Regions from separate parts of the Duganella sp. GW822-FHT06D06 genome, predicted to be linked through region 2. Evidence: predicted binding sites of a transcription regulator. Region 2 holds the regulator's gene; each other region holds the start of a gene.

Evidence for each region. The regulator sigma-54, encoded in region 2, starts transcription at its own class of promoters, with help from an activator protein. The targets are predictions, from matches to a motif close to TGGCANGNAANCTGCTTT.
Region 1: a site for sigma-54 is predicted at 5,071-5,088, ahead of pepA (flocculation-associated PEP-CTERM protein PepA). Genes of this name have one in related genera too.
Region 3: a site for sigma-54 is predicted at 2,782-2,799, ahead of AC1RMD_RS15520 (CmpA/NrtA family ABC transporter substrate-binding protein). Genes of this name have one in related genera too.

The regions. Positions count from the first base shown of each region.
Region 1 is NZ_JBXALQ010000012.1:121,673-129,232, forward strand. It holds gene AC1RMD_RS21245 (RNA-guided endonuclease InsQ/TnpB family protein) at 1-742, shown strand, start outside; gene AC1RMD_RS21250 (arginyltransferase) at 860-1,591, opposite strand; gene aat (leucyl/phenylalanyl-tRNA--protein transferase) at 1,666-2,394, opposite strand; gene AC1RMD_RS21260 (NUDIX hydrolase) at 2,413-2,985, opposite strand; tRNA gene AC1RMD_RS21265 (tRNA-Met) at 3,157-3,233, shown strand; gene AC1RMD_RS21270 (acyltransferase) at 3,338-3,997, shown strand; gene pepA (flocculation-associated PEP-CTERM protein PepA) at 4,069-4,977, opposite strand; gene prsT (XrtA/PEP-CTERM system TPR-repeat protein PrsT) at 5,199-7,560, opposite strand, start outside.
Region 2 is NZ_JBXALQ010000014.1:99,961-107,520, forward strand. It holds gene AC1RMD_RS22930 (monovalent cation:proton antiporter family protein) at 1-1,065, opposite strand, end outside; gene AC1RMD_RS22935 (KpsF/GutQ family sugar-phosphate isomerase) at 1,206-2,204, shown strand; gene AC1RMD_RS22940 (KdsC family phosphatase) at 2,204-2,734, shown strand; gene lptC (LPS export ABC transporter periplasmic protein LptC) at 2,747-3,340, shown strand; gene lptA (lipopolysaccharide transport periplasmic protein LptA) at 3,369-3,950, shown strand; gene lptB (LPS export ABC transporter ATP-binding protein) at 3,953-4,705, shown strand; gene AC1RMD_RS22960 (RNA polymerase factor sigma-54) at 4,711-6,189, shown strand; gene hpf (ribosome hibernation-promoting factor, HPF/YfiA family) at 6,267-6,626, shown strand; gene AC1RMD_RS22970 (alginate lyase family protein) at 6,725-7,560, shown strand, end outside.
Region 3 is NZ_JBXALQ010000007.1:221,244-228,803, forward strand. It holds gene dnaJ (molecular chaperone DnaJ) at 12-1,139, shown strand; gene can (carbonate dehydratase) at 1,243-1,920, shown strand; gene AC1RMD_RS15515 (ANTAR domain-containing response regulator) at 2,055-2,678, shown strand; gene AC1RMD_RS15520 (CmpA/NrtA family ABC transporter substrate-binding protein) at 2,950-4,227, shown strand; gene ntrB (nitrate ABC transporter permease) at 4,240-5,133, shown strand; gene AC1RMD_RS15530 (ABC transporter ATP-binding protein) at 5,146-5,952, shown strand; gene AC1RMD_RS15535 (methyl-accepting chemotaxis protein) at 5,952-6,623, shown strand; gene cobA (uroporphyrinogen-III C-methyltransferase) at 6,634-7,389, shown strand; gene AC1RMD_RS15545 (alpha/beta fold hydrolase) at 7,379-7,560, opposite strand, start outside.

The DNA of each region.
Region 1 (7,560 bases), on a different contig from region 2:
CAGCCGGGATGTGCTCGGAGTGGTTCGCAATGTCACCGTGAGCCAGTCTGGTGGAAAGTGGTTCGCGTCGATCCAGACGCAACGTGAAGTCGAACCACCGTCGCCCACCGCGACGGCAGCCGTCGGCATCGATGTCGGCGTGGCTCGGTTCGCCACCATGAGCGACGGGACCTTTATCGTGCCCATCAACAGCTTCAATCAGCATCAGCAACACCTGGCACGTTATCAGCGCCGCATGAGCCGCAAGGTCAAATTCAGCAACAACTGGAAGAAGGCTAAGGCCCGCGTCCAGAAAGTTCATACCCGTATCGCCAACGCCCGCAAGGACTTCCTGCACAAGATCACAACGACGATCGTCAAAAACCACGCGCTCGTTTGCATCGAGGATTTACAGGTACAGAACATGTCCAGGTCTTCCAGAGGTACGGTTGAGTGGCCAGGTAAGAGCGTCCGCCAGAAAAGCAGCCTGAACCGCGCCATCCTGGATCAAGGGTGGGGCGAGTTCAGGCGGCAGCTCGACTACAAGCTCACATGGAGCGGTGGTATGTTGTTGGCCGTTCCGGCACATCACACCAGCCAGATGTGCCCTATATGTGGTCAGGTTTCGAAAGCGAGTCGAGCTGCACAGGCGAAATTCTTGTGCGTCGCTTGCGGCTACGAGAATCACGCCGATGTGGTCGGCGCGATCAATGTCTTAGCGCGAGGGCATCGCGTTTTAGCTTGTGGAGAGTTGGCGCAGTAAGGCCAGTCGATGAAGCAAGAACCCGCCGAGGCGACCGCGTAAATCATCACGCGGCGCTGTCGGAATCCCCTTTCTTCCCGCACTAGCGGCAGCCGTCAGGCTGAGGAGGGGAGGATGTCAACAGGCGCCCAGCACGCTCCACACGCCGCGGATGCGGGCCTCGAGCGGCTTGAAGTTGGTTTTGTAGGACATCTTCGGACTTTCCTTGATCCAGTAGCCCAGGTAGACATAGGGCAGCTTCAATTCGCGCGCCTGGGCGATCTGCCACAAAACGTTGAAGGTGCCGTAGGAAGCGCCCTCGATATCGGGATCGAAGAAGGTGTAGACCGACGACAGGCCGTCCGACAGCACGTCGATGATGCTGACCATGCGCAGCGTGCCGTCGGGCTCGCGAAACTCCACCAGCCGCGTGTTGACCCGGCTTTGCAGCAGGAATTGCGCGTACTGGTCGCGGCTGTCCTGGTCCATGCCGCCGCCGGCGTGGCGCTTGCTCTGGTAGCGCAGGTAGAGGTCGTAGTGCTCGTCCGAGAACGACAGCGTGGCGACGCCCGCCGTCAGGTCGCCGTGCCTGGCCCAGGCGCGCCGCTGGCCGCGGTTGGGGCCGAACTGGTCGGCCACCACCCGCACCGGGATGCAGGCCTGGCAGCCGTCGCAATACGGGCGGTAGGTGAAGATGCCGCTGCGGCGGAAGCCGTTTTTCACCAGCTCGGAATAGACGTCGGCGTTGATCAGGTGCGAAGGAGTCGCCACCTGCGAGCGCGCCTGGCGCGCGTCCAGATAGCTGCAAGGGTAGGGCGCCGTGGTGTAAAACTGCAGCGTCGCGAAAGGCAGATCGTTCAGGTGCGTCATGCACGTCCTATCGAGGGCAGGTGGGGTAGACCTATGATAGCGCCAAGTCTCGCAAGGCGCTTGTCACCTTTAGCTTAACTGTCCGCAGCCAGCGGTGCAATGGGTTCCCACAAGGTGATCTGAGGCAATTCAATATTGTTGCGCAGATGCGCCAGGAATTGCGCGCGGGGAATCGGCGCCGCGCCCAGCGAGGCCAGGTGGCCGGTCTCCTGTTGGCAATCGATCATCTTTACCCCGTGCTGGCGCAGGAAGCGCACCAGATAGGCCAGCGCGATCTTGGAACCGTCGGTGACGCGGGCGAACATCGATTCGCCATAGAACATGCGGCCGATCGACACGCCGTAGGCGCCGCCGACCAATTGGCCGTCCAGCCACAATTCGGACGAGTGGGCGTAGCCCAGCCGGTGCAGGCCGCTGTAGCCGGCGATGATGTCTTCCGAAATCCAGGTGCCGGGGCCGTCCCGGCGCGGCGCGGCGCAGGCCCGCATCACCTGCTCGAAGGCGCTGTCGAAACGCACCTGCCAGCGGCCGCCGGCGGCCATCTCGCGCTCGACCTTGCGCAGGGTTTTCTTCAGGCTGTCCGAGATGCGGAACTGCTCGGTCATCAGCACCATGCGCGGATCGGTGCTCCACCACAGGATGGGCTGGCCTTCGGAAAACCAGGGGAAGATGCCGTTGCGGTAGGCCATCAGCAGCCGCTGCGGCGACAGGTCGGCGCCGGCCGCCAGCAGGCCGGGCGCATCGGTGGTCAGCGCCTGGGCGACGTCGGGGAAGGGGCTATCGGTTTCCAGCCATGGGATCATAGGGACAGCGTCACGTAATCAGAGGTCGGAACGCATGTTGCGGGTGATGTCCTGGGTGTGGAAGCCGTAGTCGCCGCCCTCGCGCATTCTGGCGCGGTCGGCGAAGAACAGTTCCAGCGTGGTGCGGATGGTGGGGAAGGCCAAGTCGTCCCACGGGATCTCCGCTTCGCTGAACAGCTGCACTTCCAGGCTTTCCTCGCCGGGGGCGAACTCCAGGTCGAGCAGCGTGGCCAGATAGAACAGGTGCACCTGGTGCACGCGCGCCACGTTCAGCAGCGAGAACAGCTGACCCAGCGCAATATTGGCGCCGGCTTCTTCCTGGGTTTCGCGGATGGCGCCTTCGGCGGTGGTTTCATTGTTTTCCATGAAGCCGGCCGGCAGCGTCCAAAAGCCGTGGCGCGGCTCGATCGCGCGTTTGCACAGCAATACCTTCAGTTCGCCGTCGCCTTCCCACACGGGGATGGAGCCCAGCACCATTTTCGGGTTCTGGTAATGGATGGTGGCGCAGCTGCCGCAGACATAGCGAGGACGGTTGTCGCCGGCCGGGACGGCCAGGCTGACGGGGGAGGCGCATTCGGAACAGAATTTCATAGGGGATAGCTCAGTCGGTAAGTAGGCTCACTTTGGCTACTTTACACCGATTGAAGCCTGTGCGGCATGGCCTATGTCTATAGGTAACTGTATATATCCGGACTATCGCAGCCGATTTGAGGATTAATATTGCCTAAACCAATGATCTGCCCTATAATAACTACATACAGACGCGGGGTGGAGCAGTCTGGCAGCTCGTCGGGCTCATAACCCGAAGGTCACAGGTTCAAATCCTGTCCCCGCAACCAAATTTGAAAGCCGTTGATACCGTCAGGTATCAGCGGCTTTTTCGTTTCCGCGACTACAAAACCTCGCTTTCCCTATAATCGATGTTCCTATGGGGAGTGTTTTCATGCGAAAAATCCGACTGTCGTCCATTGTCGTTTTCTTATCCATGCTGGCGCTGGTCTTGCTGCTGGCGGTGCTGAGCGCTTACTGCGGCGTGGGCGCCATTCCCGGCCTGGGCGATTTCAGGGGCGTGGCCGTCAGCGCGGCGGCGCTGCTGCTGGTCTACCTGTATGGCCTGCTGGTATTCCGGCTATTCATGTGGGTGCTGCCCCTGCGTGACGGGAATATCGAATTCGGTTCCAGGCAGGAGTTCATCTATCAGGTGTATGTCTTGTTCTACCTGATACTGTTCAATTCCTTGATACGCGGTGGAATTATTCCGATTCCCATCATGCGGCTGATCTATCTTGCGCTGGGTGCCCGCCTGGGCGCCAATACCTACAGCTCGGGCATTATTTACGATCCGTCGTTTGTGACGATCGGCGCCAACAGCGTGGTCGGCGAAACCGCCTTGCTGGTGCCGCATGTGATCGAGGGTGATACCTTGGGCCATTATTTCATCACGATAGGCGACCATGTGACGATAGGCGCCCATGCGGTGGTGTTGTCCGGCGTGACGATAGGCGATAACGCGATCGTGGCGGCCAATTCGCTGGTGGCCAAGGGCACGCGCATCGGCAGCGGCGAAGTGTGGGGCGGCAGCCCGGCGCGCCGCTTGAAGTAAAACCGGGCGCTGAAAAAAAGGCCGGCGCCCTGAAGCGCCGGCCGGTACCGATTGCCAGTCCTGACGACGGACTATTTCTTCTGCTCGCGGCGACGGCCGAGTGAACCCATCCCGAAGATGCCTGCCGCAACCAGCGCCAGGGTGGCTGGTTCAGGTACGGCCGTGAACTGCTGGGCGCCATCGATATTCAGCACGAATTGCGAGTCCGTGTTGGGACCGGTGGCGATGCCGTTGACCAGCAGCGGGCGCGTGAAGTCAGGCGCGGCGGGGCCGGGGAAGTTGAGCGTGGTGTCGAAGCGCGTACCGGCCAGGGCCGGCGAGACGTAGGCCGCGTTGGTGAACAGGACCGTGCCGATCAACGTCGCCGAGCCAACGCCGGTGGCGCCGGGCGTGCCGGAGGTGCCGGTTGCCAGGAAGGTCGACAGTTCCGTATCCCAGGTGCCGGAAAGCATCACCGCGCCGTCGGTAAAGCCGGTGCCGGCCGCTTGATTGGCATTGGGCGCACTATCGAAATAGATCGACCAGGTGCTGCTGGTGGCGGGGGTAAAGGTGATCGCCACCGCAGTGCAACCGACGTTGAGGCAAGTTGCCCGTTCGTGCAGGGTGGCGACCGTCGTCAGCTCATAGGTGCCGACGGCGGGGCCGGGTGGGGCTACACGCAGGTCCGGCGTGGGCGAGGTGGTGTTGATGACGGCGGCGAAGGCTTGATACGTCAGCGTGAAATCGACGAAATCGCCGGTGTTGTTGGCGGGGGTGAGGGTAAAGTCCTGAATCAGTCCGGCGCCGTTTTGGTGCCAGTCTATGCCCGAGAAGTTCTGGAGGATGCCGTCGCCGCCCGCCGCCGAAGGGGCGGCCGGTTCCCCCGGATTGCCTGCAAACAGCACATTGGCGGCGCTGGTGGTGTTCAGCGTGGTCGCCTGAGCTGCGCCGGCGGCAAATAGCGCTCCCAGCAGAGCGCCTAGTATGCGTGATTTTTTCATTTTGTTTCCTTCCTTGATGATTGGAGTATCGCTACGCTAGGTTGGGGTTTCAATACCTTGCCGACCGCTTGGAGCCAGTCGGCTACCCACTACTAAGCAAATGCCAAGCCATGCTTGAAGGAGATGCCAAGTATTTGTTTTTAAAGTATATTTTTTCAACGTATTCGGCGTGGTGGGATGGCATGTAAAGAATATCGACAGTCCTGCGACCCGCTCCGCGCCTACCAGGACTCCAGCATCGCCTTCACCTCGGCGCGTTGCGGGAAGTCTTTGTTGGCGGCCAGCAGTTGTTCGAACTGGAGCCGCGCGGCGCGCCTGTCGCCGGACTTCATCAGCGCCATGCCGAGGTGGTAGCCGATGTCGGGCACGTCGGGCGTCAGGGTCCTGGCTTGTTTGAGCAAGGTCAGGGCGCGGCCCGTTTCGCCTTTCTCCAGCAGGATCCAGCCCAGGGTGTCGAGGATGGCGGGATTGGCGCCGGCCAGCTGGTAGGCCCGTTCGGCGGTCGCCAGGGCGCGCTGGTCCTTCTCCTGCTGGTAGGCCCAGGCCAGGTTGTTGAGCGCCACGGCATTTTTCGGATCTTGCCGGACGATGGCCTCGAACGAGCTGATCGCCGGCTTGTAGCGCCCGGCCGCCAGGTCGGCGCTGGCCTGGTAGAAGCGGAAGCTGGGCTCGGTTGGGAATTGCTGCAACCACTGGGCGGCATGCAGGCTCGCTTCCCTGGTTTTGCCCGCCAACAGCAGCGCCTGGTGGATCTTGATCGCCAGCGGCGGCAGTTGGCTCATCTTGTATGCCCGCTCGTAGCAGCGCAGCGCGTCTTGCGGTTTGCGCTGGGCCATCCAGATGTCGCCCTCCAGCGTCAGCCCCGCTGGCAGCTCGGGCCGCTGGCGCTGTACGGTTTGCGCGATCGCCAGCGCTTCCGCGTAGTTCTTGCCGTCCACCAGCAAGGTCGCCGCCAGGACCTGGGCTTCGAACCAGTCTTCTTTCAAGCGCAAGGCTTTCTTGACCGAATCGAGGGCGCCGTCATTGTCCTTGAGCGCGACCTTGGCATAGGCGATGCGCAGCTGCACCGCGGCTGACGCCGGTTGCAATGCGGCCAGCTTGGTATAGTTTTCCAGCCCCGCTTCGTGGTTGCCGTTCGCAGTCTGGATCTGCGCCAACAGCGCCAGCGCCTCGGGATCGCTGGGATGGCTGGCCTGTGCGGCTTGCGCCAGCTTCAGCGATTTCTGCTTGGCGCCGGTGCGCTGGTAAAGCGCCGCCAATTGCAATGCCGGGGTCAAGGCCTCGGGATGGTCGGCGCTGGCGCGTTCCAGCCAGCGCACCGCTTCCGCAGTGTTGTTTTGTGCCAGGGCCAGCTTGGCCAGGCCCGTCGTCAGGCCGACGTTTTTCTGGTCCTTGGCGAGCGCCGCTTCGTAGCGCAGGCGCGCACGTTCCGGTTTTTTCTCCATCAGGTCCATTTGCGCCAGGTTGTCGAGGGCCGACAGGTAGGATGGATCGAGCGCCAAGGCCTGCTCGAAGCCGGCGCGCGCGCCGGCCAGGTCGTGCCTGGACAGCAGGATGCCGCCTTTCAGGTTCTGCAGCAGCGGATTCTTGCCGTCGCGCTTTTCCATGGCCGCCACCGCCAGCAGCGCCTTGTCGTATTCCTTGTTGCGCAAGTGGGTCATCGCCAGCAGGATGCCGGCCTTGCCGCTCTTGTCATCCAGGGCGGTCGCCTGTTCCAGTTCGGCCACCGCGCTTGCCGATTCGCCGGCGCCCAGCCGGCTCAATCCCAGCGAGGTATGCAAGCTGGCCGTGTGCGGCGCCAGGTCGCTGGCGGCCTGGAAATACTCGGCCGCCTTGGCGAAGTGCCGGCCCTGCATCTGCGCCTGTCCCGCCAGGGCCAGCAACTCCACATCCGTCTGATTCGCCTCCAGCACCGGAGCCAGCGCGGCGATGGCGTCGTCGGTCTTGCCGCTCTTCAGAAGGAGACCGGCCAGGCGCTTGCTGGCGTAGACATGGCGTGGGTTGGCGTCGAGAAATTTGCGCAAGGACAGCTCGGCCTCCAGATACGAGCCCAGCGCCATTTGCACGGAACCCATCAGGAGCAGGCTGGGCATGTGATCCGGCATCACCCTCAAGATCAGCTGCAAGGCATCGCGCGCCGCCGGATATTTCGCCTCCTGAAACTCGAGCAAGGCCTGGGTGTAGATCACTTGCAGGCTGTTGGACGAGATCTTGCGGGCGGCGTCGATTTCGGATCGGGCTTCGGCCAGCTTCTTGTCCTGGATCAGCAGGGCGGCGCTATCGATATGGGCTTGGGCGTTGTTGGGCTGGAGGGTCAGGATCTGCTGGTATGCCTGCAGGGCCGCCGCGGTTTTTCCTTGCTGGCGCAACAGGTCGCCCTTGAAGCGCAGGCACTCGATATTGCCGGGATGCTTGGCCAGCGCGTGTTCGATGTGTTGCGAGGCAAGGTCCAGGCGTTGCGACAGGGCGGCGATCCTGGCCTGGCCCAACATCGCCTCGGCCAGGTCCGGGTTTTTCGCCAGCAGATCGTCGAACAGCCGCCGGGCCTGCGCCGTGTCGCCCAGGCCCAGGTGGGCGTTGGCA
Region 2 (7,560 bases):
GCCGCCCGCCAGGTTCAGCAGCACGAAGCCGAACTCGCCCGCCTGCGCCAGCGCCAGGCCGGTGCGCATCGACACGCCGTCCGAGGCGCCGAACAGCTTGGCCAGGCCGGCGATCAGCGCGAACTTGAGCAGCACCGGCCCGGCCAGCAGCACCAGCACCAGCCACCAGTGCGCCATCACCATCCGCACATTGAGCAGCATGCCGATGGTGATGAAGAACAGCCCCAGCAGCACGTCGCGGAAGGGCTTGATGTCCTCTTCCACCTGGTGCTTGTATTCGGTCTCGGAAATGAGCATGCCGGCCACGAAGGCGCCCAGCGCCAGCGACAGGCCGGCGCGCTCGGTGATCCAGGCCGCGCCCAGGGTGATCAACAGCAGGTTCAGCATGAACAGCTCCTGCGAGCGCCGCTTGACCACGATGGTGAACCAGCCGCGCACCAGCTTCTGGCCGAAGAACAGCAGCAGCGCCAGCACGATCACGGCCTTGACGCCGGCCCAGGCCAGCGTCTCGACCAGCGCGTCCGGCCGCTGGCCCAGCGAGGGTATCAAAATCAGCAGCGGCACCACGGCCAGATCCTGGAACAGCAGGATGCCGATGATCTTGCGGCCGTGCACGCTCTCCAGCTCCAGCCGCTCGGTCAGCATTTTTGACACGATGGCGGTCGACGACATGGCCAGCGCGCCGCCCAGCGCAAACGAGGCTTGCCAGCCGATCTGGATGCCCGACGGTAGTTGGGTGGCGATGGCCCAGCCGAACACCATGGTGGCGACGATGGTCAGCACCACCTGCGCCATGCCCAGCCCGAACACGATGCCGCGCATGGCCATTAACTTGGGCAGGGAAAATTCCAGCCCGATGGAGAACATCAGGAATACCACGCCGAATTCGGCCAGCGAGTGGAACGCTTCGCTCGACTCGGCCAGACCCAGCGCGTGGGGGCCGATCAGGATGCCGACCGCCAGGTAACCCAGCATCGGCGGCAAATGCATCATGCGGAAAGCGACGACGCCCAGCACCGCGCTGCCCAGCAACAACAAGGTTAATTCCAAAGGTGAAAACGTCATATCAACATAGCCAGTGTTTGTGATTCAATGCGATTATTTCGTTGTTTGTCGAACGCCGCGGGCGTTATGTTGTAACTGGCAAGTTTTTTGCTTTCTCAATTCGGCTATACTTGGGCATGAGTGTAACCCATGAAAAAACAATGCTGAAAGCTTTTGACGCAAATATGGCCGCGCATGCGTTGCGGCTGGCCCGCGACACCCTGCAGAACGAAGCAGAGGCGATCGCCGCCCTGAACGCCCGCATGGACGCCGACGACAGCGTGGTGCAGGCCATCGAACTGCTGCTGAACTGCAAGGGCCGCGTGGTCGTGTCCGGCATCGGCAAGTCCGGCCATATCGGCCGCAAGATCGCCGCCACCCTGGCCTCGACCGGCACCCCGGCCTTGTTCGTGCACCCGGCCGAAGCGGCCCACGGCGACCTCGGCATGGTGACCGCCGACGATGCCTTTATTGCCATTTCCTACTCCGGCGAAAGCGCCGAGCTGATGACCATCCTGCCGGTGGTCAAGCGCATGGGCAGCAAGGTCATCGCCATGACCGGCAAGCCGGGCTCCAGCCTGGCCGGGATCGCCGACGTGCACCTGAACGTGGCCGTGGCCAAGGAAGCCTGCCCGATGAACCTGGCGCCGACCACCTCGACCACCGTCACGCTGGCGCTGGGCGACGCCATCGCCGTCGCACTGCTGGACCTGCGCGGCTTCAAGGAAGAAGACTTCGCCCGCTCCCATCCGGGCGGCGCGCTGGGCCGCCGCCTGCTGACCCATGTGCGCGACGTCATGCGCAGCGGCGACGCCGTGCCGAAAGTCACCGCCGACGTCAAACTGACCGACGCGCTGCTGGAGATCACGCAGAAGGGCATGGGCATGACCGCCGTGGTCGACGCCGACGACCAGCCGATCGGCGTGTTCACCGACGGCGACCTGCGCCGCATGATCGAGAAGGTCCAGGACTTCACCAAGGTCGTGATCCGCGACGTGATGCACGCCAACCCGCGCAGCATTTCACCGGAAAAACTGGCGGTCGACGCCGTGGCCGTGATGGAACAGTTCCGCATCAACCAGATGCTGGTGACCGACGCCGACGGCAAGCTGGTCGGCGCGCTGCACATCCACGACCTGACCCGCGCCAAGGTGATCTGATGACGGACTTGACCTATGTGGAACGCGCCGCGCGCGTCAAGCTGATGATCTTCGACGTCGACGGCGTGCTGACCGACGGCAGCCTGCACTACGGCGCCGACGGCGAGGCGCTGAAGACCTTCAACGTGCACGACGGCCTGGGCATCAAGCTGCTGCAGGAATCCGGCGTGCAGACCGCCATCATCAGCGCGCGCACCTCGCCGCAGGTGATCAAACGCGCGGCCGACCTCGGCATCGTCCACCTGCACCAGGGCGGCCACGACAAGCTGACGCCGTTCAAGGCGCTGCTGGAAAAGACCGGCCTCACCGCCGACCAGGTCGGCTTCATCGGCGACGACGTGGTCGACCTGCCGATTCTGACGCGCGTCGGTTTCGCCGTCGCCGTGCCGAACGGCCGCGCCGAAGTGCTGGAGCGTGCCCACCACGCCACGCTGGCCGCCGGCGGCCGCGGCGCGGTGCGCGAAGTGTGCGAGCTGCTGCTGCACGCGCAGGGCACGTACGAGCGCGTGATGGCGCAATTCCTGGTTTGACGAGGATAGCCCATGCGTAAAAAAACAGCCCATCGCTGGCAGCTGACCGTCATCATGATGGTCGGCGTGTTTGTCGCCGTCGGCAGCTTCTGGCTGGTGCAGGTGGTCAACCAGGCCGGCCAGGATGCGCAGGTGGACCAGCATCGCAACGAGCCGGACTACATCATCGACCGCTTCAGCATGGTGCGCATGAACAAGACCGGCCAGCCGGCCTACATTATCTCCGGCGAGAAGCTGACCCACCGGCCGGTCGACGATACCTCCGTCATCGACAAGCCGTATGTGCACAGCCTGGCCGGCAGGCAGCCGCCGATGAATATCCACGCCGACACCGCTTTTGTCGATCAGGGCAATACGCGCGTCAAGCTCAGTGGTAATGTGGACGTGGTGCGCCCGGCCGGGCCGCAGGCGCAGGCGATGCGCATGACCACGCCGACCCTGACCGTGTATCCGGACGAAGAACGGATGGAAACCGCCAGCCCGGTGGCGCTGGAAATGGGCAACGCCACCGCCAACGGCGTCGGCATGAAGGCCAATAACGCCACCCGCGAAGTGCAGTTGGGCGGACGCGGACAGCTGACGATGCCGCCGCGCGCCGGCCATTGAGGAAACAATGATGATGAATGGAATGACGATGAAGAAACTGATACTCTCGGCGGCGATGCTGCTGATGGCGGCCGGCGCGGTCCACGCGGAAAAAGCGGATGCCAACAAGCCGACCAAGATCGATTACGACGACCTGCAAATCGACGACGTCAAGCAGATCAAGACGCTGATCGGCAATGTCGTGCTGACGCGCGGCACGCTGCTGATGAAGTCGCCGAAGGCGGTGGTGACCACCGATCCCGAAGGCTATAACTTCGTCGTGCTGACCAGCACGCCGGGGACGCTGTCGACCTTCCGCCAGAAGCGCGACGGCGCCGGCGACCAGTGGATCGAGGGCGAAGCCGAGCGCATCGAGTACAGCGACAAGACCGACCTGGTCAAGCTGTTCTCGAAAGCCCGGGTGCGCCAGCTGGAAGGCGCGCGCATGACCAGCGAAGTCAACAGCGAGTTCATTTCCTACGACAGCCGCACCGAACATTTCGACGTCAAGAATAACGTCTCCGGCGTCAGCAAGCCGGGCGCCGGCCGTGGCACCATGGTGATCCAGCCGACCATCCGTCCGGCCGCGCCGGCACCGGCCGCATCGACGCCGCCGGCCACGGAGAAGTAAGCATGGAGCCATCCTGCGGTAGCACCCTGATCGTGCGCGGCCTGCAAAAGACCTACGGCAAGCGCCAGGTCGTGCATGACGTGTCCCTGCAAGTCGAATGCGGCGAAGTGGTGGGCCTGCTCGGCCCCAACGGCGCCGGCAAGACCACCTCGTTCTACATGATCGTCGGCCTGGTGCCGTCGGACGCCGGCAGCATCGATATCAGCGGCACCGATATCTCGTCGCTGCCGATCCACCGCCGCGCCTCGCTCGGCTTGTCCTACCTGCCGCAGGAAGCGTCGGTGTTCCGCAAGCTGACGGTGGAAGAAAATATCCGCGCCGTCCTCGAAATTCAAAAAGTGGACGGCAAGCCTTTATCCAAGGCTGCCATTGATGAACGGCTCAATACCCTGCTGGCCGATTTGCAAATCGAAAAGCTGCGCGAGAACCAGGCGCTGTCGCTGTCGGGCGGCGAGCGCCGCCGCGTGGAGATCGCGCGCGCACTGGCGACCAATCCGCGCTTCGTGCTGCTCGACGAACCATTCGCCGGGGTCGACCCGATTGCCGTGATTGAGATCCAGCGCATCGTGCGCTTCCTCAAGGAACGCGGCATCGGCGTCCTCATTACCGATCACAATGTGCGCGAAACGCTGGGCATCTGCGACCGCGCATATATCATCAACCAGGGCACGGTATTGGCTTCAGGCCGGCCAGACGACATCATCGCCAACGAATCGGTGCGTCGCGTGTATCTGGGCGAACACTTCCGTATGTAAAACCCATGAAACAGTCTTTGCAACTGCGCACGTCGCAGCACCTCGCGCTGACACCTCAGTTGCAGCAGTCGATCCGGCTGCTGCAGTTGTCGACGCTGGAGCTGCACCAGGAACTGGAACAGCTGCTGACCGATAATCCGCTGCTGGAGCGCCTCGACGACCCGCTGGACCGCTCGCTGCGGCTGCTGTCGGACGGCGCCATCAGCCAGCAAGCCCCGGTCGGCGACGCGCCGCCCGAAGGCCCGCCCAACACCCAAGAGGCGCCGGCCGCCGACGCCGACAACTACGACGGCCCGGCCGCCGACACCGAAAGCACCAGCAGCGACGCCGACGTCGACTGGAGCGACGCCGGCCGCAGCAAGGCGCCCGACGACGAGGACTCGCGGCCGCAACTGGAGGCCAGCCACTGCACCTTGCGCGAGCACCTGATGGAGCAGATGCGGGTGACGGTGCTGGAGATGCGCGACCGCGCGCTGGTCGAGCTGATCATCGACGCGCTGGACGAAAACGGCTACCTCGAAGAATCGCTGGAAGAAATCCTGGCCCGCCTGCCGGAAGAGCTGGAACTGGAGCTCGACGAATTGCAGACCGCCTTGTCGATGCTGCAAAGCTTCGACCCGATGGGCGTGGGCGCGCGCAACGCGTCCGAATGCCTGGCGCTGCAGATCAAGCGCTTGCCGGGCATTCCGATGGTCACGCGGCGCATGGCGCTGGCCATCGTTGAAAATCATTTGACCTGGTTTGCCCAGCGCGATTTCAACAAATTGAAGAAGGCGCTGCTGTGCGACGACGAAGATTTGCGCGAAGCACAAACCGTCATCCGCCAGTGCAATCCGCATCCGGGCTCGGCGTTCGCGTCGGACGTGTCGGACTACGTGGTGCCGGACGTGATCGTCAAAAAAGCGCGCAACGGCTGGCAAGTGAGCCTGAACAACGACGTCATGCCGCGCCTGCGGGTGAACGCCATGTACGCCAACCTGCTCAAGCAGGGAAAAGGCGAGGGCGCGATGGGCGCGCAGCTGCAGGAAGCGAAGTGGCTGATCAAGAATATGCGCCAGCGTTTCGACACGATTTTGCGCGTTGCACAAGCGATAGTAGAACGACAAAAGAACTTTTTCTCCCATGGCGCGGTTGCCATGCGCCCCCTTGTGCTTCGCGAAATTGCTGATACACTGGGTCTACACGAGAGCACTATTTCTCGTGTAACAACTCAAAAATATATGCTGACCCCGCACGGTATGTTTGAGTTGAAATATTTCTTTGGCAGCCATGTCGCCACTGAAGCGGGGGGAGAAGCAAGTTCGACGGCGATACGCGCACTCATTGTGCAATTGACAGGAGCAGAAGACCCGAAAAATCCTTTATCCGACAGTAAGATTGCGGACATGCTGGGAGAACAAGGCATGGTGATTGCGCGACGCACTGTTGCCAAATATCGCGAAGCGTTGAAGATCCCGCCAGTCAGTCTCCGTAAATCTTTGTAGTTACTTGGTTCCTGCGCGCCCGGCGCTAATGGGCTCCGCACTAACCGTAAGAAGCGACATTATCTTTAGGAGTGTGTATGAATCTCACCATCAGTGGACATCATCTCGAAGTGACCTCGGCCATCCGTGAATACGTGCAGAACAAGCTGGAACGCGTCACCCGCCACTTTGATCAAGTGATTGATATTGCTGTCATCCTGACTGTAGATAACCTCAAAGAGAAAGAGAAACGCCAGAAGGCTGAAATCAACCTGCGCATGTCGGGCAAAACCGTCTACGTGGAAAGCCTGTCCCAGGACCTGTACGCCGCCATCGATACCTTGATCGACAAGCTGGATCGGCAGGTCATGAAGTACAAAGCCAAGGTCCAAGAGCACGGCCACGATGCGATCAAGCATCTCCCGGATAGCTACGAACCCGCTGCCGCCGCCCTATAACAACGGCCCCGGCACCATCAAACTAAGGGCGCAGAGGCGCCCTTTTTTGCGCCCAAATGGTTTAGAGTAAACGTTTTCCTCATTGCAACGGGCGTGGCATGAAACGAGCTAAACTATTTACGGCATGGATGCTGACTCTGGCGATGCCGGCCGCGCTGGCATGCACCGCGCCGCCGCCGGCCGTGATCGACATCGACGCCAACAGCTATTACTCGGATGCGCACCATTCCGTCATCGATCCGGTGCTGCGTGCGCGCAATATCGCCCACACCAAGCCGATCGACGACTTCCTGGCCGGGGTGGCGAAAAACGCCAGCCGGGGCGACGCCGCCTGCGCGCTGGGCTGGCTGGAGAGCTGGGCCGGGCAACAGGCCTTGCTGGGCAAGCTGTCCAGCGAACAGGCCTGGTATGTGCGCAAGTGGACCCTGGGCGGCATGGCGTTGAGCTACGCCCGCGTCAAGCCGGCCGCCAGCCCGGCGCAGCAGCAAGCCATCGAAGCCTGGTTCAAGACGCTGGCCGACGCCACCATGGCGCATGCCGACGCGCGCAGGGGCACGCGCAACAACCACTACTACTGGGAAGGCCTGGCGGTGACGGCGGTGGGCGGCGTCACGCACGACGAGCGCTACCTGGCCTGGGGCCGCAAGGTGTTCGAACATGCGATGGGTCAAGTTGCGGCGGACGGTGCGCTGCCGGCGGAGATGGAGCGCGCGGCCAAGGCCTTGCACTACCACGTGTTCGCGGCCGCGCCGCTGGTGATGAGCGCGTCCATCCTGGACCTGCGCTCGGCCAAGCTGGACCAGCTGATGCGCTACACGCTGGCCGCCGCGCAAGATCCGTCGGCGATGGAAAAGGCCACCGGTTTCGCGCAGCAGCGGGCTAACGCCAGCGAGCTGTCGTTCGCCATTATCTATGCGCGGCACGAGGGCAGGGC
Region 3 (7,560 bases), on a different contig from region 2:
GTGCCGACAATATGGCAAAGCGAGATTTCTACGAGACACTTGGTGTCGCCAAAAACGCGTCGGAAGACGAGATCAAGAAGTCGTATCGCAAACTGGCGATGAAATACCATCCGGACCGCAATCCGGACAGCAAAGAGTCGGAAGAAAAATTCAAGGAAGTTAAAGAAGCCTACGAGATGCTGACCAATCCGGAGAAGCGCGAAGCGTACGACCGTTACGGTCACGCCGGCGTCGATCCGAACATGGGTGGCGGCGGTGGCTTCGGCGGCGGTGCCGGCGGTTTCGGCGATGCCTTCGGCGACATCTTCGGCGACATCTTCGGCGGTGGCCGCGGCCGCAGCCAGGGTCCGCAGGTATATCGCGGCGCCGATTTGCGCTATAACCTGGAGATCACGCTGGAGCAGGCCGCGCACGGCTTCGACACCACCATCCGCGTACCGTCCTGGGACAAGTGCGACACCTGCCACGGTTCGGGCGCCAAGCCCGGCACCTCGCCGGTCACGTGCACGACCTGCGCCGGCCACGGCCAGGTACGCATGCAGCAGGGCTTCTTCAGCATTCAGCAGACCTGCCCGAAATGCCACGGCACCGGCAAGATCATTCCCGAGCCGTGCGCAGCCTGCGCCGGCCAGGGCCGCATCAAGCGCAACAAGACGCTGGAAGTGAAGATCCCGGTCGGCATCGACAACGGCATGCGTATCCGCTCGTCCGGCAACGGCGAACCGGGCACCAACGGCGGGCCGTCGGGCGACCTGTATGTGGAAATCCACATCAAGCCGCACAGCGTGTTCCAGCGCGAAGGCGACGACCTGCATTGCGAAATGCCGATCTCGTTCGCCAAGGCGGCCTTGGGCGGCGACATCGAGGTACCGACATTGTCTGGTAAAGTGTCGTTCACGATCCCTGAAGGCACCCAGTCGGGCAAGACCTTCCGCCTCAAGGGCAAGGGCATCAAGGGCGTGCGCTCCGGCTTCGCGGGCGACTTGTTCTGCCACGTGGCGGTCGAGACCCCGGTCAAGCTGACCGAGAAACAGAAGGACATGTTGCGCGATTTCGAGAAGCTGACCACCGAAGGCGGCGCCAAGCACAGCCCGCAAAGCAAAACCTGGCGCGACAAGGTGAAGGACTTTTTTGAATAAAGGTTTCGAGTAACTGCGACGTCATGCAGACTTGGTAATATCGGACCGCCGCGCCACCTTCTTTGGGTGGACCGGCGGTCTTCTTATGTACGAGAGGAGCATCATGAGTGATCTGGACAACAGCAATTCCCCGTTGCGCGAACTGCTGGACAACAACCGCCGCTGGGCCGAAACGGAAGTCGAGCGCGATCCCGACTTCTTCAACCGCCTGGCGCAGCAAGCTTCGCCGGAATACCTGTGGATAGGCTGCTCGGACAGCCGGGTGCCGGCGAACGAGCTGCTGGGCCTGGCGCCTGGCGACGTCTTCGTCCATCGCAATATCGCCAACGTGGTGGTGCACTCGGACTTGAACTGCCTGTCGGTGTTGCAGTTCGCGATAGATGTGTTGAAGGTGAAGCACGTGATCATCGTCGGCCACTACGGCTGCAAGGGCGTGCACGCGGCGATGACAGGCACCCGCATCGGCCTGGCCGACAACTGGCTGCGCCATGTGCAGGACGTGCACCAGAAGCATGAGCGCTACCTCGGCGACATCCTGCCGAGCAAGAAGCGTTCGGAGCGCCTGTGCGAGCTGAACGTGGTGGAGCAGGTGGCCAACGTCTGCCAGACCACCATCGTGCAGGACGCCTGGGACCGCGGCCAGAACGTCACGGTGCACGGCTGGGTCTACGGCCTGAAGGACGGCAAGCTGCACGATCTGGAAATGACCGTCACCGCCGCCCATGAACTGGCGCCACGCGTGGCCAAACGCCTGAGCGAATACGAGGAAGAAATCGCCTGATTTCCGACGCGGTCCGTTGCTAAGCCGTCGGCGGCGGACCGCTATCGCTGGCAGGGTATCGGCTTTGTGCCGTAGAATGGATTGATTCTTGCTTGCATAAGTCTCATGAACCAACTCCAATTCCTCGCATGACCATGAAGCATTTACGCATTGTGGTCGTCAACACCGTCATCCACGCCGGCGACGAGGATGATGAATCGCTGCGCGCACAGGCCGAGCGGGCCCGCGCGCTGCGCATCGGCCTGCTCGAAGCGGGCTACGACATCATCGCTTCGTTGCCGCCGGACATGTATTTGCCCGAGCGCATAGCCCAACTGCAACCGGACATGATCATCGTCGACGCCGAATCCGACGCCCGCGACGTGCTGGAACACATCGTCATCGCCACCCGCGACGAGCGCCGTCCCATCGTCATGTTCACCGAGAGCGACGACACCGAGAGCATGGAGGCTGCCATGGCGGCCGGCGTGTCGGCCTACATCGTGGCCGGCCTGCAGAGCGAGCGCATCAAGCCGGTGCTGCAGGTGGCGCTGGCGCGCTTCAAGCGCGAGCAGAAGCTGCTGGACGAACTGTCCGACACCAAGAGCAAACTGGCGGAACGCAAGATCATCGAACGCGCCAAGGGCTTGTTGATGGAACGCCAACATTTCACTGAAGAGCAAGCCTTCCAAAAGCTGCGCAGCATGGCCATGAGCAAGAACCTCAAGCTGTCCGAAGTCGCCCAGCGCATCCTGGATGTGGAAGACTTGCTCGGCTAAATCCCGTCCAAAATGATGCACTGCGCAATAGCAGTGCGTTTTCGGCGCCATCGTACGGCGCTGTCATCCGCGGTATCCCCACATCCTCCCTCTGTAAACTTGCTGGCACAGACATTGCATAGCTTGTAGGCAAGCGCAACGATGCGCTTGCTGTACCTCGCCAACGGCGGTGAGGTCCACCAGACAACGACGTCTACACTCATGAATCCGTTCATGTTGGGTAGACTTTTTTTTTGCCGTTTTGTCTTGCTGACTACATGAGGGATTTGCGATGGAATACGAAGAGCCAAAAGCGGGCAACGACCTGCCGTCCGAAACTGTGAACACCAAGCGTCGGCAAATCATTCATGGCGCAGGCCTGGTAGCGGGGGGAAGCATGTTGGGATTGGCAACGGGTGGGGTGTGGGCGGCGGGATCGGACAAGCCGGAGAAGGAAGAAGTCAAGATCGGCTTCATTCCGCTGACCGACTGCGCGTCGGTGGTGATGGCCTCGGTGCTGGGCTTCGACAAGAAATACGGCGTCAAATTCGTGTTGAGCAAAGAGGCCTCCTGGGCCGGCGTGCGCGACAAGCTGGCCAACGGCGATCTCGACGCGGCCCATGTGCTGTATGGCCTGCTTTACGGCGTGCAGATGGGCATAGGCGGCCAGAAGAAGGACATGGCGGTGCTCATGGGTCTCAACAACAACGGCCAGGCCATCACGCTGTCGAAGAAGCTGGCCGACAAGGGCGCCGTCGACGGCCCGTCGCTGGCCAAGCTGATGCAGACGGATCGGCGCGAATACACCTTCGCCCAGACCTTCCCGACCGGCACCCACGCGATGTGGCTGTACTACTGGCTGGCCGCCAACGGCATCAACCCGATGAAGGACGCCAAGGTCATCACCGTGCCGCCGCCGCAGATGGTGGCCAATATGCGGGTCGGGAATATGGACGGCTTCTGCGTGGGCGAACCGTGGGGCCACCGCGCCATCATGGACGGCGTCGGCATCACCGCCACCACCACCCAGGACATCTGGAGGGACCACCCGGAAAAGGTGCTCGGCTCGACGCTGGAATTCGCCAAGAAGTATCCGAACACCTGCCGCGCGATGATGGCCGCCATCCTCGACGCCGGCAAATGGATCGACGCCTCGCTGGCCAACAAGAACAAGATGGCCGAGGTCATCGCCGACAAATCCTACGTCAACACCAGCAAGGACGCGATCGACCAGCGCATCATGGGCCGCTACCAGAATGGCCTGGGCAAGACCTGGGACGACCAGAACTACATGAAGTTCTACAACGACGGCGCGGTCAACTTCCCTTACCTGTCGGACGGCATGTGGTTCATGACGCAGCACCGCCGCTGGGGCCTGCTGAAGGAAGACCCGGATTATCTGGCCGTGGCCACCTCGGTCAACCAGATCGACTTGTACAAGGACGCCGCGGCGATGACCAAGACGCCGGTGCCGAAAAGCCCGCTGCGTACCTCGAAGATGATGGATGGTTCCGTATGGGACGGCAAGAACCCGAAAGCGTTCGCCGCCTCGTTCAAAATCAAAGCCTGATAGGGGAATGCCATGAACGCCATGCTTAAACCCGAAAGCGCCGCGCCGGTAGCGGCAGCGGCACCGGTCTCGGTTCGCCGCCCACGTCGTCCGCTGGCAGCCAATTCGACCACGCGCGCGCGCCAGCAGGTGTCGGCCACCGCGATGAAGATCGTCGCGCCGTTGCTGGGCGCCGCGCTGCTGGTGCTGGTCTGGCAGATCATCACCATCAAGAACGCCAGCTTCCCGACGCCGCTGGCGACCTTGCAGGAGGCGATCAAGCTGTTTTCCGATCCGTTCTACAGCAACAGCCCGAACGACCAGGGCATAGGCTGGAATATCCTGGCGTCCTTGCAGCGGGTGGCGGTGGGCTTCGGCCTGGCGGCGCTGGTGGGGATTCCGCTGGGCTTCCTGATCGGCCGCGTGCAGTTCATCGGCAGCATGTTCGGGCCGATTATCAGCCTGCTCAAGCCGGTGTCGCCGCTGGCCTGGCTGCCCATCGGGCTGCTGGTGTTCAAGTCCGCCAACCCCGCCGCCATCTGGTCGATCTTCATCTGCTCGATCTGGCCGATGATCATCAACACCGCCGTCGGCGTGCAGCGTGTGCCGCAGGATTACATGAACGTGGCCAAGGTGCTGAACCTGTCGGAGTGGAAGGTGCTGACCAAGATCCTGCTGCCGTCCGCGCTGCCCTACATTCTGACCGGTGTGCGGCTGTCGATCGGCACCGCGTGGCTGGTGATCGTCGCGGCGGAGATGCTGACCGGCGGCGTGGGCATCGGCTTCTGGGTGTGGGATGAGTGGAACAACCTGAATGTCCCGCACATCATCATCGCCATCGTCGCCATCGGCGTGGTCGGCCTGATGCTGGAGCAGGCGCTGATGGCGCTGGCCCGCGCCTTCACCTACGAACAAGTATCCAACTAAAGGACCACGATCATGGACGAGCCAAAATTCATCGATATCGAAGGCGTGGAGATGGTGTTCCATACCCGGAAGGGCGTGTTCCACGCGCTGCGCGAAATCGACCTGACGGTGCGCAAGGGAGAGTTCATCACGCTGATCGGCCACTCGGGTTGCGGCAAATCGACGCTGCTCAATCTGATCGCCGGCCTGCTGAAGCCCACCGACGGCGTGCTGTTGTGCGCCAACCGCGAGATCGCCGGGCCGTCGCCGGAGCGCTCGGTGGTGTTCCAGAACCATTCGCTGCTACCCTGGCTGACCTGCTACGAAAACATCCACCTCGGCGTGGAGCGGGTGTTCGGCAAGACCGAAGCGCGCAACCAGCTGCGCGAGCGCACCATGCAGGCGCTGGCGCTGGTCGGCCTGACGGCGGCGGAATCCAAGCGTCCGCATGAAATCTCGGGCGGCATGAAGCAGCGCGTCGGCATCGCCCGCGCGTTGGCGATGGAGCCGAAGGTTCTGCTGATGGATGAACCCTTCGGCGCGCTCGATGCGCTGACCCGCGCCCACTTGCAGGACGAGCTGCTGAAGATCGTCGCCGCCACCAAGTCGACGGTGGTGATGGTCACGCACGATGTGGACGAGGCGGTGCTGCTGTCGGACCGCATCGTCATGATGACCAACGGCCCGGCCGCCACCATCGGCGAGATCGTCGACGTGAAGCTGGATCGTCCGCGCGACCGTGTGGCGCTGGCGCAGGATGCGCGCTACACCGGGTACCGCACCGCAGTGCTGGAGTTCTTGTATCGCAAACAAGCCCACCCCGCGAAGGAAGCCGCCTGATGGACATGACCACACCCCCCATGGCGCTGGAAGGCGCCGCCAAGAAAGCGCTGACCGGTGAAATGTTCGGCGCCTTGATCAACCTGTCGGGCCGGCGCCGCTTCACGTCACAGCGCATCGTGCTGTATGCGCTGCTGGCGTCGCAAGGGCAGGCGGAGGGTGTGGCCGTCGCGCGGGAGGCGCTGGCGCTGTTCCGTGGCGCCCACAAGTCCCTGCTGGCCGAAAAGGATGGCTTGCCGGGCGTGTTCTGTCCCGAGCTGCAAGAGGCCTACTTCGGCAAGCCGGAAGGCGACCGCCAGATCGTCGCCTTCGCCGACCTGGGCGAGCGCGCCCTGCAGGCGATCGAACAGGGTTCGTCGCGTGGCGCGGAGCTGCTGGCGGAGCTGGTGCGCATCACCACGCCGACGCTGGCGATCCTCAACACGATCACCAGCATCTACGAAGAGCAGGCCAAGCTGAACGCGCGCCTGGTGCGCAAGCAGCTGCGCGACGTGATCACCGACATCGACACGATCAACCGCCAGGCGCGCATGGTGGCCTTCAATGCGCGCATCGTCGCGGCGCGGGCGGGGCACGCAGGCAAGGAATTCTCGGTGGTGGCGGGCGTGCTGTCCAACATCACCGGCGAGATTGATGAAATGGTCAGCGCAGCGCTGGCCGCCGCAGGTTAAGGAGAACATGATGAGCAACGTAACCCTGGTAGGCGCCGGCCCCGGCGATCCGGAACTGTTGACGTTAAAGGCCGTGCGCGCCATCGAGCGCGCCGATGTGGTGTTGATCGATGACCTGGTCAACCCGGAGATACTCAGCTTCGCGCCGTCCATCGCGCGGGTGATCCAGGTCGGCAAGCGCGGCGGCTGCGCATCCACGCCGCAGGAATTCATCGAGCGGCTGATGATCGCCGAAGCGCGCGCGGGGCATCGCGTGGTGCGGCTCAAGGGCGGCGATCCGTATATGTTCGGCCGTGGCGGCGAAGAGCGCGCATCGTTGCGCGCGCACGGCATCGAAGTGGATGTGGTGCCGGGCATCAGCAGCGGCCTGGCCGCGCCGAGCAGCATCGGCATCCCGCTGACGCACCGCTCATGGAGCCAGGGCGTGACCTTCGTCACCGGCCATGGCAAGGATGCGGAGTCGGAGCCTGAATGGAAAGCGCTGGCGCAGAGCGGCCTGACGCTGGTGATCTACATGGGCGTGGCCCGCGTGGACGCGATCCAGGCCGGCCTGCTGGCCGGCGGCGCGGCGGCCGATACGCCGGTGGCGGTGGTGCAATCGGCCACGCGCGACAACCAGCGCCAGTTGCTGACCACACTGGGCCAACTGCCGCAAGCACTGCGCGACAGCGGCCTTGGCAGCCCAAGCATCATCGTCGTCGGCGACGTGGTGCGCTGCGCGGATGACTGGTGCTCACTTGTAGAACCTGTGCGCGCTAGCGCTTGACGCCTGACCGGAACCACGCCGCCAGTCCGGCGACGAAGTCCTGCAGGTTGGCCTTGTCCGGTGCTTGCAGCGAGTGGCTGGCGTTCGGGTACTCGATGAAGGTGAACTGCTTCTCCGGGTGAGCCGCGAAGTAGTCCCGCAGTGCTCGTCCGGATTCGATGGCTTCGCTGT